Regions from separate parts of the Lysinibacillus sp. Ag94 genome, predicted to be linked through region 1. Evidence: riboswitches for the same ligand, from Rfam matches in the RefSeq annotation. Region 1 holds a riboswitch; each other region holds the start of a gene.

Region 1 (4,850 bases):
ACGGTGCTCAATTAGTAGCTGAGGGTGTAGTTTCTGCTGATGAGGTTGCAGCATTAGATAAAGCTATTTATGCAGAAATGCAAGCAGCTTATGATCATGTAAAAGAAATGGCCGATAAAGATGAACACAAGCATTTAGAAATGCCAGAAGAATTAAAAGTAGAATTCCCACAAATTGATACAGCAGTTGGTGTGGAACGTCTAGAAAAAATTAACGAAGAGCTTTTAGTGTTTGAAGATAACTTTGAACCACAGAAAAAACTTGGCAAAATTTTAGAAAAACGCCGTGATGCATTTGCTTCTGCAAAAATTGACTGGGGTCATGCAGAAACGCTAGCATATGCAACAATTATTCAAGATGGCACACCAGTACGTTTTACAGGTCAAGATGCACAACGTGGTACGTTCTCTCAACGTCACTTAGTATTACATGACAAAAACAACGGTAAGTTATTCACGCCACTTCACCATATTTCAGGTGCAAATGCATCATTTACAGTACACAACTCTCCACTAACAGAAGCAGGGGTAGTGGGCTTTGAATATGGGTACAATTTAGAAAATGGCAATGTACTATCAGTTTGGGAAGCTCAATTTGGTGACTTTGCAAACATGGCGCAAGTTATGTTCGATAACTTTATTTCAGGTGCACGTGCTAAATGGGGTCAAAAATCTGGTCTAGTTATTCTTTTACCGCATGGTTATGAAGGTCAAGGTCCAGAACACTCTTCAAGCCGTATGGAACGTTACTTACAAATGTCAGCTGAAAATAACTGGTTCGTAGCGAACTGTTCAAACGCAGGTAACTATTACCACTTATTACGTCGTCAAGCAGCATTATTAGGAACTGAAGGTGTTCGTCCACTTGTAGTTGTTTCACCTAAGTACTTACTTCGTCACCCATTAGCTGCAGCAAATGCTGAGCAATTAGCAAATGGTTCATTCCAAGAAGTAATTGAACAACCAGGCCTAGGTTCAAAAACTGAAGCTGTAGAACGCATTGTATTAGGTTCAGGTAAAGTAATGATCGATATTGCAGACCGTATTAAAGATGGTGAAGGCTTCGATCACTTACACATTGTTCGTGTAGAACAACTTTACCCATTCCCAAAAGAGCAAGTTGCTGGTATTATTGCTAAGTATCCAAATGTAAAAGAAGTTGTTTGGGTACAAGAAGAACCAAAAAACCAAGGTTCATGGAATTATGCATTAGAAACATTACATGAACTTTCAGAAGGTAAAAAGCTTCGTTATGTAGGACGTCCTGCAATGAGCTCTACTTCTGAAGGTGATGCAGATTCTCATAAAGCAGCTCAAGCCGCAGTTGTAGAAGAAGCAGTTGCTGAGCCTGTAAAGGTTAAATAATAATCACATATTAATTTTTGAGAGCCGGGCTACTTGCTAAGGCAGTAGCCCTTTTATGTGCACAATGCACGTTAATTAAAGGAGGAAATGAAAGTGGCTGAAATTAAAGTCCCTGAATTAGCAGAATCGATTACAGAAGGTAGTATCGCACAATGGGTAAAAAAAGTGGGCGATCGCGTTGAAAAAGGTGAATTCATCGTTGAACTTGAAACAGACAAAGTAAACGCTGAAATCATTTCTGAAGAAGCGGGAGTTTTAACTCAAATTTTAGCTGAAGAAGGCGATACTGTACTTGTTGGTCAAGTTATCGCAGTAGTAGAAGCTGGCGAAGGTGCAGCACCTGCTCCAGCGGCACCAGTTGCAGCAGCTCCAGCTCCAGCAGCGCCACAAGCGGCACCTGCTCCTGTTGTAGCAGCACCAGTTGTAGAAGAAACTACTGGTGAGCGTGTAATCGCATCTCCTGCAGCTCGTAAACTAGCGCGCGAAAAAGGTATTGACCTTGCTGCTGTATCTCCAGTAGATCCACAAGGCCGTGTACGTGTACAAGACGTAGCAGCTCATGGTACAGCTCCAGTAGCAGCACCACAAGCAGCTCCAGCAGCACCTAAAGCAGTTGCAGCTGTAGATGAATCACGTGTAACAATTGAAAAAATGAGCCGTCGTCGCCAAACAATTGCAAAACGCTTACTTGAAGTAAAACAATCTACAGCAATGTTAACTACATTCAACGAAGTAGATATGACAAACGTTATGGCTTTACGCTCTCGTAAAAAAGACCAATTCTTTGAGTCAACTGGCTCTAAACTTGGTTTCATGTCATTCTTCACAAAAGCTGTAGTTGCAGCACTTAAAAAATACCCATATGTTAACGCACAAATCGTTGGTGATGAAATTCACTTAAACAACTTCTTTGATATCGGTGTAGCTGTATCAACAGAAGAAGGTTTAGTAGTACCAGTTGTACGTGACGCTGACCGCAAAAACTTTGCTGAAATTGAAGATTCAATTGCAGACCTAGCGAAAAAAGCACGCGATAAAAAATTAGGTTTAGCAGATCTTCAAGGTGGCTCATTCACTATTACAAATGGTGGCGTATTCGGTTCATTAATGTCTACACCTATCATGAATGGTACACAAGCTGGTATCCTTGGTATGCATACTATCAAAAAACGTCCAGTTGAAGTGAATGGTGAAGTAGAAATTCGCCCAATGATGTACTTAGCCCTTTCTTATGACCACCGTATTATCGATGGTAAAGATTCTGTAGGCTTCCTTAAAACTGTTAAAGAACTACTTGAAAACCCAGAAGATTTATTATTAAATTCTTAATTCCTGAGTTTGTTAAACCCTGCGAACATTGTTTCGCAGGGTTTTTTTCTTTTTATGAAACATATAAAGAATTACTGGATAGAGGAGCTAGAGCAACGGATAGGAATTGAAGTGACGGAAAGAAAAGCTAGAGCGACGGATGAAAGAGCCGGAACGACGGATAAAGCAGTCGAAGCGACGGATACAAAAGCCAGAGCTACGGATAGGAATTGAAGCGACGGATGAAAGAGGCGAGAGGACGGATAAAGCAGCCGAAGTGGCGACCAATCATTTTCAACTTTGCAAAAGTGTATATAAGGCTTTAAAATAAAAAAACTAATATTGTAATTAGTCAGAAAAGTAATGAAATTATCTTGACGAATTAGTTTGTTTTATAGTAGTATCTTATTATCAATTAAATATACAAACCTCACATTTATCCTATTGTGAGGTAGAGGCGCGGTATTTATTAGTTCATTGTTGAGTATAAGCAAGCGAAGACGCAATGGAGAAGGAACTATCGCCGAAGTGTAAAAGGAGCTCGTACTTTTATGCTGGGTCTGCAGTGAATAAGTGCAGGACTGTCCTAGTGAATTATTTTCCAGGTTTACTAGGTTGTGCTATCTCGAATGATGGAATTATAGTGAGGATTTGGGCAACTGTTAAAAAAAGTAAGACCTAAGTTCAGTACTTAGGTCTTTTTTGGTACAGTTGTCTTATTTTTTTATAGAAAAGGGGAATGTTTCATGAAAAGAAGATTATTGGTATTAATGTTGACCTTAATGACTGCAATTTTACTAGCTGCTTGTGGTGCTAGTGATAAGAAGGAGAAGACATCGTCTAGTAATGGCAGTGCAAGTACTGAAACGGAAGAAGGTGGCGGCCAATTCCGTATTGGCATGGAGGCTGGCTATGCTCCGTTTAACTGGACGCAGCAAGGTGATGCAAATGGCGCAGTAAAAATTGCCGATAATGCAGAATATGCAGGCGGTTATGACGTGCAAATGGCGAAAAAAATAGCTGAAGGCTTAGGAAAAGAATTAGTTATCGTAAAATTGGAATGGGATGGCTTAGTACCGGCTCTACAATCAAATAAAATCGATGCAATCATTGCGGGTATGTCACCAACTGAAAAACGTAAGCAAACTATCGATTTCACAGAAAACTACTATACATCTGATTTTGTTATGGTCATTAAAAAAGGTAGTAAATATGAAAAAGCAACATCTATCCAAGATTTCTCTGGAGCGAAAATCACATCACAATTAAATACATCTAACTACACTGTTATTGATCAAATCAAAGATGTAAAAAAACAAACAGCAATGGATAGCTTCCCAGCAATGCGTGTAGCATTAGAAGCTGGAAAAATTGACGGTTATGTAGCAGAACGTCCAGAAGGTATTTCCGCTGCTGCTGCAAACGATAAATTCACGTATGTAAAGTTTGAAAAAGGTTTCGATACAGATGTTTCTAATACATCTATTGCAGTTGGTGTACGTAAAGGTGATGCAGATCTTGAAAAAATCAATGAAATCTTAAAGGGTATTTCAGAAGATGATCGCCAAAAAATTATGGAAGAAGCAATTGACCAACAACCAGCAGCACAATAACATGATTGCACGGGCTAGTTGCTAGTCCGTGCAATATCATTACATTAAATTGAAGAATAATAATGTCTTAGCTAAAAGTTTCATAAGATAAAAGAAACGAAAGGCCCAATGAAAATGGTAGATAGCTAAGACGTTTGTAACGAAAAAGCAACACGACGTTGTTAGGAGGTACATCATGAGTCTAGAATGGATTATTTCTATTGTTGAGAACAACTGGCAAATGTTTTTACGAGGTGCGTATTATACATTACTTATTTCAATTAGTAGTACAATTATTGGTGCACTTATCGGATTTTTCATCGGAATTATGCATACCATCAAAGTTCGTAAAAAGGGTGTAAAATTTTATAGCTTAAAACTCATTAATTTTATACTAACGTGCTATGTCGAATTCTTCCGTGGTACACCAATGATTGTACAAGCAATGGTTGTATTTTTCGGATTAGATATAGCATTTGGCATTGATATGCACTTTATTACGGCAGGTATTTTAGTTGTGTCATTAAATACAGGCGCTTATATGGCAGAAATCGTGCGTGGTGGTATTGTTTCAATTGATCAAGGG
Region 2 (4,850 bases), 1.2 Mb from region 1:
TTGATGAAAGATCGACAAGGAACCATAATTTATGTCGGGAAAGCTAAAGTGCTGAAAAATCGAGTACGCTCGTATTTTACTGGTTCGCATGAAGGAAAAACACAGAGGCTTGTAGGTGAAATAGAAGATTTTGAGTACATTGTGACATCCTCTAATATTGAAGCTTTAATTTTAGAGCTTAATCTTATAAAACTACATGATCCGAAGTACAATGTTATGCTGACGGATGATAAAACGTATCCGTATTTAAAAATTACAAATGAAAAACACCCGCGCCTTATTACAACGCGAAAAGTGAAAAAGGATAAGGCAAAATATTTTGGCCCATATCCGAATGCGTATGCAGCAAGTGAGACGAAAAAGCTGTTAGATCGTTTATATCCTCTTCGAAAATGTGTACAACTCCCTACCAAGGTTTGTTTGTATTATCATATGGGGCAATGCTTAGCACCTTGTGTGAAAGATATAGATGCAGAAATTTACCACAATATGATTGAGGATATGACAAAGTTTTTAAATGGTGGGGTTGAGGAAGTCAAAAAGGAGCTAGAGGTAAAAATGCTAGCAGCCGCAGAAAATTTAGAGTTTGAGCGTGCAAAGGAATTTCGTGATCAAATTGCACATATTGATACAGTCATGCAAAAGCAAAAAATCGTATCGAGTGATACAACGAATCGCGATGTATTTGGCTATGCCGTCGAGAAGGGCTGGATGTGTGTTCAAGTTTTCTTTGTTCGTCAAGGGAAGCTCATTGAGCGAGATGTCTCGATTTTCCCGATCTATCAAGAGGCAGAAGAGGAATTTTTGACATTCGTTGGACGATTTTACGACAAGCTAGAGCACATTAAACCTAAGGAGATTTTTATCCCACAAACCATTGATGCAGAAATTTTAACGGAATTACTAGAAGTTAAGGTACTAACACCAAAACGAGGGCAAAAAAAAGAGCTAGTTGAGTTAGCGACAAAAAATGCTGAAATTGCGGTAGCGGCGAAGTTCCAGCTTATTGAACGTCAAGAAGAACGCACAATAGGAGCATGTGAGGCGCTCGGTGAAGCTATGGGCATTTCTGCACCTTTACGGATTGAGGCTTTCGATAATAGTCATATGCATGGGACAGATGCTGTATCTGCAATGGTTGTCTTTATCGATGGAAAACCTGCAAAGAAGGAGTATCGAAAATACAAAACACGGACAGCAGCCAAGCATGATGATTACGGGGCGATGCAAGAAGTAATTCGCCGTCGATACACACGCGTATTAAAAGAGGGTCTACCTTTACCGGATTTAGTACTAATAGATGGCGGCAAGGGGCAAATGGAAGTCGCGCGAGAAGTATTAGAGGATGAACTCGGCCTTGTTATTCCAATTGCCGGATTAGCAAAAGATGAAAAGCATAATACGTCACAGCTTCTATTTGGTGATCCAGCTGAAGTAATTGCGTTAAAGCGAACAAGCGATGGATTCTACTTACTACAGCGAATCCAGGACGAAGTACACCGTTTTGCTATTACCTTCTTACGACAACAGCATGAGAAACATGCAATACAATCTGTCCTCGATAATATAGAGGGCATTGGTCCGAAGCGAAAACAACAATTACTCAAGCATTTTGGCTCTGTCAAAAAGATTCGCGAGGCAAATGTGCAAGCCTTACAGGAAGCAGGGATGCCTGCTAATCTGGCTAGCAATATTTATGATTATTTTCATCCAGTAGAAGACTCTCACCTCTAAAGGTGGTGGGATGAATGTAGATAGAATTCCTTTTCAATGGGTGTATAAACATCTACAGTCTAAAAACTCCACGTACTGTGGCAACGACTGAGTGACCAACATCTTGCTGTTGCGCTGCCGCTGCGCTTTCGTGCAAAAAATAGCTATTGGCCAAAAGCCTCCGAACTTAATTACGCCAAGGCAAAATTGATATTCAATAAGATCCATTGTCAAAGGATTAGGCGTATGCTAAGGTTGTATATAACATAGCTTTTTAATATAGCAATGTTTTTTAGTAGTTTCTATTTATTAAAATGGGAATTTCTTCACTAAGGTTCAAATTAAATACGATCACTATTTAGTGATGATAGAGGTGCAAGGTTCAAGAGTAGTACATTCGAGGACGAACAAGTCCGGTGAAAATGTATGAAAGGGGAACTTGCCGAAGTGGAGCATCGTTGTTTCCGATGCTGCGCTGGTTTTACATTTAAGAGATGTAAGACTGTCGATTCTAAACGTTTCGGAGGGCTATCACACATGCGCAAGTTACTTTATTGTACATGTTATAGGCAGCTTTCACGTTATGTGAGAAGCTGCCTTTTTAGATTTTCTCGAAACAACATTTTTTCAAGGCTGTTAGGCGTTTGCTTTTGTCATGTTATTAAAATTGCAAAAGTATCGCTGCTTTTAATCAGCGAAATGATTGAATACGAAGGAGAATGATAAAAATGGCGAGAGTTGTGATGAAATTTGGTGGTGCTGCATTCGCATCAACAGAGTGCATTCAAAATGTTGCGAAAAAGGTGATTGCAGAAAGGGAAAGAGGTTTTGATGTTGTCGTTGTCACTTCAGCTATGAGGGGAATGGCTAAAGAATTAGCAAAGATGGCTCGTGATTTGTCAGACCATGCATCTAAGCGTGAACTAGACGCACTATTTTCAACAAGCTCACAACTTACAAGTACATTAGTGGCAATTGCTATACAGGAGAAAGGATATGATGCCGTGTCATTAACGGGCTGGCAGGCAGGCATTGAAACCGATGCTATGTATAGCAATGCCCGTATTGAGGAAATGAATGTTAGTCGAATTGAAGAGCATTTTGCACAGGGGAAAATCGTTATCGTTGCTGGGGAACAAGGTATCGATAATTCACGGAATATTACGACGTTAGGTAAAGGTGGTGCGGAAACGTCGGCTGTAGCAATTGCAGCAAAATTGAAGGCGGAGCGGGTAGATATTTACACGAATGTGGACGGCATCTATACAGCTGATCCAAATCATGTTGCTGGGGCACAAAAACTAAAAGAAATTTCCTATGATGAAATGCTAGAGCTATCAAACTTAGGGTCACAAGTTTTACACCCGCGAGCTGTAGAGTTAGCAAAGAAATTTCAAATCCCAGTTATCATTCGCTCGGGAGAAATAGATACTGTAGGTACTGTATTGAAGGAGGAAGTTGAAATGGAAAAAAATTTAATTGTACGAGGTGTTGCCTACGAGTCAGACGTTATTCGCTTAACAGTTGGTTATGATGCTTATTCTAATGCTTCGTTAGCAAATATGTTCACAATACTTGCAGAAAATCGCATAAACGTCGATATAATCGTACAAGCAATAATTGATGGTTTAAAGCCGATGGTATCTTTTACTATTTTAAAAGAGGAGTTCGCTGAAGCATTACGTGTTCTAGAAGATAGTAAATTATCACTAGGGTTTAGTTTTGCTGATTTTGAAATTGGCTTAGCAAAGGTTTCTATTATTGGCTCGGGGATGGCATCTAACCCAGGGGTGGCTGCAAGGATGTTTGATCGTCTACGTCGTGAAAATATCCCTGTAAAAATGGTAAGTACTTCTGAAATAAAAGTGTCTGTTGTTGTACCTCAGGACGAAATGATTCGTGCAGCAAATGCATTACATGATGAATTTAATTTATTTCAGGAAGTGTCTTTTGTACCGAAAGCGTAGCGACAGGTACAGAAATCTCTCAGGGGAGCTAGTCACTTTTAAGCGGCGTGGATAGAGCAGCCAAAGCGACGGATAGAGATTGTAGAACAAGCGCTTTACATATAATGTTGAAAAAGATGTGCCAGTAAAATGAGGGCACTGAAAAAGTCTATATCTTCTCACATCGCGAGGTATTTAACGAGTAAATCGTTGAATACCTCGCTTTTTTCATTTGGCAGTTGTTTTCCGAAGCATTCCGCTCGCTTTCCGCGGGCGAGCGCCGAGCCTCCTCTTACGCTTCGCTTCGTGCGGGGTCTCGTCTGTGTCGCTTTCCCGCAGGAGTCGAGCGATGCTTCTCCAAACAACGCAATGTATCACACTATTATTTTAGTCACGCTTTCCTTTATAATAAAAATGTGCAGGTGGTGCCCCCGATGATTTCAAATCAAGAAACCCTTCATTTAAGTCCATATATGGCGATCTACGATATTGTTGTGCCAAAAGATAATATACTTCATCAAATCAATGAACTTGTTGATTTTTCATTCATTTTAGAAGAGTTAAAAACAAAATATTGTTTAGACAATGGACGTAATGCCATTCCTCCAATTCGTATGTTTAAGTACATCTTTTTTCTTCGGGTATAAGACACATATCGCGTGCTTGTGGCAAAGTTGAATCCTATTCTTACACAAGGACCACGAAAAGAAGAAGACAAGTTTGAGTTTAATAAAGACGCTGTAATGTTTGTTTGTAAGGCCGGTCATCTCGCGACAAGAAAAGCACGTACGGGTAAAAAAGGAACGAGTATGAGTCAAAGTCAGACATTTTATTTTGACATTGAAAAATGCAAAGTATGTCCAATGAGAGATGGCTGTTATAAAGAAGGCGTAAAAAGTAAAACATATTCTGTCACAATGAAGTCGGATACACATGCCGAACAAGAGGCATTTCAAAATACGGAAGCATTTAAGCAATTAGCCGCAAATCGCTACAAAGTAGAAGCGAAGAATAGCGACTGCGGGTCTATTTGGCATGGAAATTCAAGGTGCTACAACGATATTCGCTGTCAATTTAAAACGGATATTAAAGCTATTAAACGAAAATAAATAAGGAATAGAGACAGAAATAAGGCACTTCCTGTTCAAAATTGAACAAGAAATGCCTTATTTTTATCTGAGAAAGGTTCGC
Region 3 (4,850 bases), 2.1 Mb from region 1:
ATAAATTACAGCAAATTAAAACGGCAGGAGAATATATACCGACAACGGAAGAATTAATCTTTGGTGCTCGAGTTGCTTGGCGCAATAGTAATAAGTGCATTGGCCGACTGTTTTGGCAATCACTGCATGTTGTAGATGCCCGCGATATTTCAAATGAGGAGGATATCTTCAACGCATTGCTTAAACATATTCAATATGCAACAAATGGTGGAAAGATTCGTCCAACAATAACGGTTTTTGCACCGGGGCGAGTTCGTATATGGAATCATCAACTAATCCGTTATGCTGGCTATGAAACGGAATCTGGAATCATTGGTGATCTGCATTCTGTTGAGTTTACAAAAGTATGTGAGTCACTTGGCTGGCAGGGAAAGAGAACAGCATTCGATGTGCTTCCACTTGTTGTACAGGTGGATGGAAGGGAGCCACAAGTGTTTACGATCCCTGACGAGTATGTACTAGAGGTACCAATTCGTCATCCAGAATCCTCTCAAGTAGCGAAGCTAGGATTAAAGTGGTATGCAGTGCCGATTATTTCGAGTATGCGCTTCCAAATGGCAGGTATTGATTTTGAGGCGGCCCCATTCAATGGTTGGTATATGGGTACCGAAATAGGGGCACGTAATTTAGCAGATCATGAGCGTTATAATATGCTGCCTGCTATAGCAGAAATTTTTAACCTTGATACAACGAAACAGGCTTCTTTATGGCGTGATCGTGCATTAGTTGAGCTGAATATAGCCGTTCTACATTCCTTTAAAGAAGACGGTGTCAGCATAGTAGATCATCATACAGCTGCACAGCAATTTAAATTGTTTGAGGAAACAGAAGCAGCAGCGAATCGTGAAGTTACAGGCAATTGGACGTGGTTGATTCCACCTCTTTCACCAGCTACGACCCATATTTTTCATAAGCCTTATGTTAATGTTTATAATACACCGAACTATTTTTATCAGAAACCACCTTATTAGTAGAGAAAGGCAGCTCACTTTAACTTCCTTTACTGTCTAAACATCGACTGTAATAGAGGAACTCAGGCTTTTGTGCAAGTACAAAGCACCTCATGATTATACCTAGGCATAGATCATGAGGTGCCATTTTTAATTTACATATTCATTTTTAGAAGCCTTAAATGAACATATGAAGAGTATCAATACAACGACAACAAATAACCAACCAGCGGTATTCCAGCCACCGAATAAATCATGTAAATAACCAAATAAGATTGGACCGATTGCGGCTAATAAATATCCTAATGATTGTGCAAATCCTGATAAATCGGCTGCCTCAAAAGCTGTACGGGTACGTAATGTAAAGAACATCATCGCTAATGCAAATGATGCACCTCCGGCTAATCCTAGTAGTACCATCCACAGTACAGCAAGGCTTGTCCATTCCATGACTACTCCGATAAAGCCAATTAAGTAAAATAGCGTAAACATTAAAACGAGAGGACGTTGAGATGTCATTTTACTAGCGATAATAGGCACAGCTAATGCCATTGGAACTTGTGAAAATTGCATGATGGAAAACATCCAGCCCGCACGATCTGCAGCTAATCCTTGTGATATATAAATTTCAGGAATCCAAGCGGCAGTTGTATAGAATAATAATGACTGAAATCCCATAGCTCCCGCTACTGCCCAAGTAACAGGTGATTTCCATAATGGTGTACGTTCTTTCGTAGTCTTAACAGTCGGTTCAGGCTTATTAAATTGCAACTGTGGAATCCAAATTACAATGGTTAACACCACAAGAACAAGTGAGATTGCCAGTGCGCCTTGCCAACCAAGTGATGAATTGGCAACAGGATAGCTAATGCCAGCACCGAGTCCAGCCGTTAAATTCATCGACATTGTGAAAAATGCCATAAGTAAACCTACGTGATAGGGAAATTTTAATTTAAGTAATCCTGGAATTAGTACATTACCGAATGAAATGGCTATACCAATTAGCATCGTACCAAATACGAGTAAACTAGTTGTGCCAACGGAGCGTAGTACAATTCCTCCTCCTAAAAGAACAGTTGATAACAATAATGTTAATTCTAGTCCAACTTTACGTGCGACAACTGGTGCGAATGGTGAAATGATTGCAAATGCTAGCAATGGGATCGTTGTTAGAAAGCCTGCTAGTATATTGGATATGCCGAGGTCTTCGCGAATAAAGGAAATAATTGGTCCAACAACTGTTAGCGGCATCCGTAATGTCGAGGCAATACAAATTACGCCGATAACGAGTAATAAGGTTGTGCCTTTCCAATTAATTTTTCTGCTAGGATAAGTATCGGTATGTTCATGAGTAGTCAAATAAATCCCCCCCTTGATAGAACAATTCTGATTGAATCACTATACCACTTTATCACACAAATAAAAATAGTGGAAAATTCGCAAAAAATAGAATATTAATCAGGTTATTGAAATGCCATAGGTCGTATGTTAAACTAATACCCATCATAAATTTAATATTTAATGCCTCATGTTTGTATTGAGGTAGAGGTCGCGGTATTTAAGAGTATGTTAATGGAAATGACAAGCATTAGAGAAATTAGCTGAAAGGAAATACTGCCGAAGTGTGAGGGGACTTGAAAACCTCATGCTGGGGCTGTCTCCGAAAGGAACAGAACTGTCACGTTTGAACAACGTGTTGAGCTATCATTTTGAAGGAACAGAGGATTTACTTAGCCATCACAGCAACGTTCATGTGATGGCATTTTTTTGCCTCTTAAAAAGGAAGGAAGCTATATCGTGAGTGAAATAAAAGTCAATCAGCTCGGTCATAAAGCACCGAAGCTGAAAAAAGAATTAAAAAGCCGTCATATTACAATGATTTCATTAGGCGGTACAATCGGTACAGGGCTGTTTTTAGCTAGTGGTGGTGCCATTGCGCAAGCAGGCCCTGGCGGTGCACTACTCGCTTATGCATTAATCGGTATCATGGTGTATTTTTTAATGACGAGCTTAGGAGAAATGGCAGCTTATATGCCATCATCAGGCTCTTTTAGTACGTATGCTACAAAATTTGTAGATCCAGCTTTAGGTTTTGCACTTGGTTGGAACTATTGGTACAACTGGGCAATTACAATCGCAGCAGAAATTTCTGCCGTCTCATTAATTATGAAATATTGGTTCCCAGATAGCTCATCAGCACTTTGGACTGTTTTATTTATTGCTGTAGTTTTAACGTTCAATCTATTATCGGTAAAAAGCTATGGTGAGAGTGAATATTGGTTTGCGATGATAAAGGTTGTCACAGTAATCATTTTTATTATCATCAGTTTTTTAATGATTTTTGGTATTTTAGGAGGACAAGCTCCTGTAGGCTTTACGAATTTCTTCATTAGTGATGGACCATTCCACGGAGGTCTCCTTGCTACATTTGGTATTTTCTTGGCTGCGGGATTCTCGTTCCAAGGGACAGAGTTACTTGGAATAACAGCAGGTGAAACGGATGACCCTGGTAAAAATATTCCGAAAGCCGTTAAGTCTGTTTTCTGGCGAATTCTTTTATTCTATATTTTAGCGATTGCTGCAATTGGGATGCTGATTCCCTTTACAGACGCACGTTTATTATCAGAAGATATCGCTGTTTCACCATTTACACTGGTGTTCGATCGTTTAGGAGTTGCCTTTGCTGCATCATTGATGAATGCAATCATTTTAACGGCAATGCTGTCAGCAGGGAATTCAGGGCTTTACGCATCGTCACGTATGCTTTGGCAATTAGCGGTAGATGGACATGCACCGAAAATTTTCACTAAACTAAGCCGTCGAGGTATCCCGATTTACGCATTACTGGCAACTTTAGCTATAGGCTGCCTAGCATTTTTAGCTTCATTCTTTGGTGATGGTGTAGTCTATATATGGCTTCTAAATGCCTCAGGGATGTCTGGCTTTATTGCCTGGTTAGGTATTGCATTTAGCCATTATCGTTTCCGTCGAGCATTCGAGGTACAAGGCTTAGATCCGAAATTATTGCCGTATAAAGCAAGGCTATTCCCATTCGGCCCGCTATTTGCCTTTACGGTTTGTATGATTGTTGTTATTGGACAAAACTACAATGCCTTTATGGGTGAAACAATAGATTGGTACGGAGTCCTTGTCTCATATATCGGTATTCCACTGTTCTTACTGTTATGGTTTGGCTATAAAATTAAGCATAAAACAAAAATGCTTCCATTAGAGCATTGTGATTTAAAAGTCGAACAATAAAAAATAAAACTGTCCTGTGAGTCATAGAAAATGACTTGCAGGGCAGTTTTTTTAGTTAAATAATAAATTTGTAATTCTAGACGTACAATCAAAATACACCAAGTGAACGACTCGAGAATAAAAAGAGAACTTTAGTTTGTCCAATCGTCGCCCACTTTTGAAGCGTAACCTTAATATGGTAAACTGATAGATAAATAACACATCAGCAAATTTTGGGTAAGACATTAAATTGGAGTGGAAGCTGGACGACTCCTTTGGGATTAGCGTCACAGATGAGACCTTGGAGCGTAGCGAATGTTATCAGTGCGGAAGTGAAGCGGCATTAACGAAAGCGCCTGCCAGTATGAAAATCAGTCCCTTGTTATGGTGATGATACAAAGAAACGGCAAGTCATATATAGACTACTTTATGTTAGGAAGAGGTGCAGGATAGTGCAACAGCATATTTTACTAGTAGAAGATGACGATGCTATTCGTGAAATGGTGGAAAACTATTTAACGATGGAGGGATTCCTTGTCACCTCTGCAGAAAATGGAGAAGAAGCAGTACAGAATTGTTTAAATAATTCTTTTGATTTAGTGATCTTGGATATTATGATTCCGAAACTTAATGGATTAGAAGTTTTAAAGATTATACGAG

What was found. Region 1 has a riboswitch for lysine ahead of MY533_RS10455 (transporter substrate-binding domain-containing protein). Riboswitches for the same ligand answer to the same signal wherever they lie in the genome.
Region 2: linked by a shared signal. The riboswitch ahead of MY533_RS16175 (aspartate kinase) and the one ahead of MY533_RS10455 (transporter substrate-binding domain-containing protein) in region 1 are both predicted to bind lysine.
Region 3: linked by a shared signal. The riboswitch ahead of MY533_RS01005 (amino acid permease) and the one ahead of MY533_RS10455 (transporter substrate-binding domain-containing protein) in region 1 are both predicted to bind lysine.

What each region holds. Positions count from the first base shown of each region.
Region 1 is NZ_CP096780.1:2,259,155-2,264,004, forward strand. Features, by position in the region: gene MY533_RS10440 (2-oxoglutarate dehydrogenase E1 component) at 1-1,364, shown strand, start outside; gene odhB (2-oxoglutarate dehydrogenase complex dihydrolipoyllysine-residue succinyltransferase) at 1,458-2,693, shown strand; gene MY533_RS10450 (hypothetical protein) at 2,748-2,906, shown strand; lysine riboswitch at 3,117-3,303, shown strand; gene MY533_RS10455 (transporter substrate-binding domain-containing protein) at 3,419-4,285, shown strand; gene MY533_RS10460 (amino acid ABC transporter permease) at 4,461-4,850, shown strand, end outside.
Region 2 is NZ_CP096780.1:3,484,822-3,489,671, reverse strand. Features, by position in the region: gene uvrC (excinuclease ABC subunit UvrC) at 1-1,734, shown strand, start outside; lysine riboswitch at 2,074-2,252, shown strand; gene MY533_RS16175 (aspartate kinase) at 2,442-3,680, shown strand; gene MY533_RS22380 (transposase) at 4,094-4,306, shown strand; partial or broken gene MY533_RS16170 (transposase) at 4,322-4,772, shown strand.
Region 3 is NZ_CP096780.1:202,222-207,071, forward strand. Features, by position in the region: gene MY533_RS00995 (nitric oxide synthase oxygenase) at 1-971, shown strand, start outside; gene MY533_RS01000 (CynX/NimT family MFS transporter) at 1,101-2,309, opposite strand; lysine riboswitch at 2,486-2,662, shown strand; gene MY533_RS01005 (amino acid permease) at 2,748-4,211, shown strand; gene MY533_RS01010 (response regulator transcription factor) at 4,643-4,850, shown strand, end outside.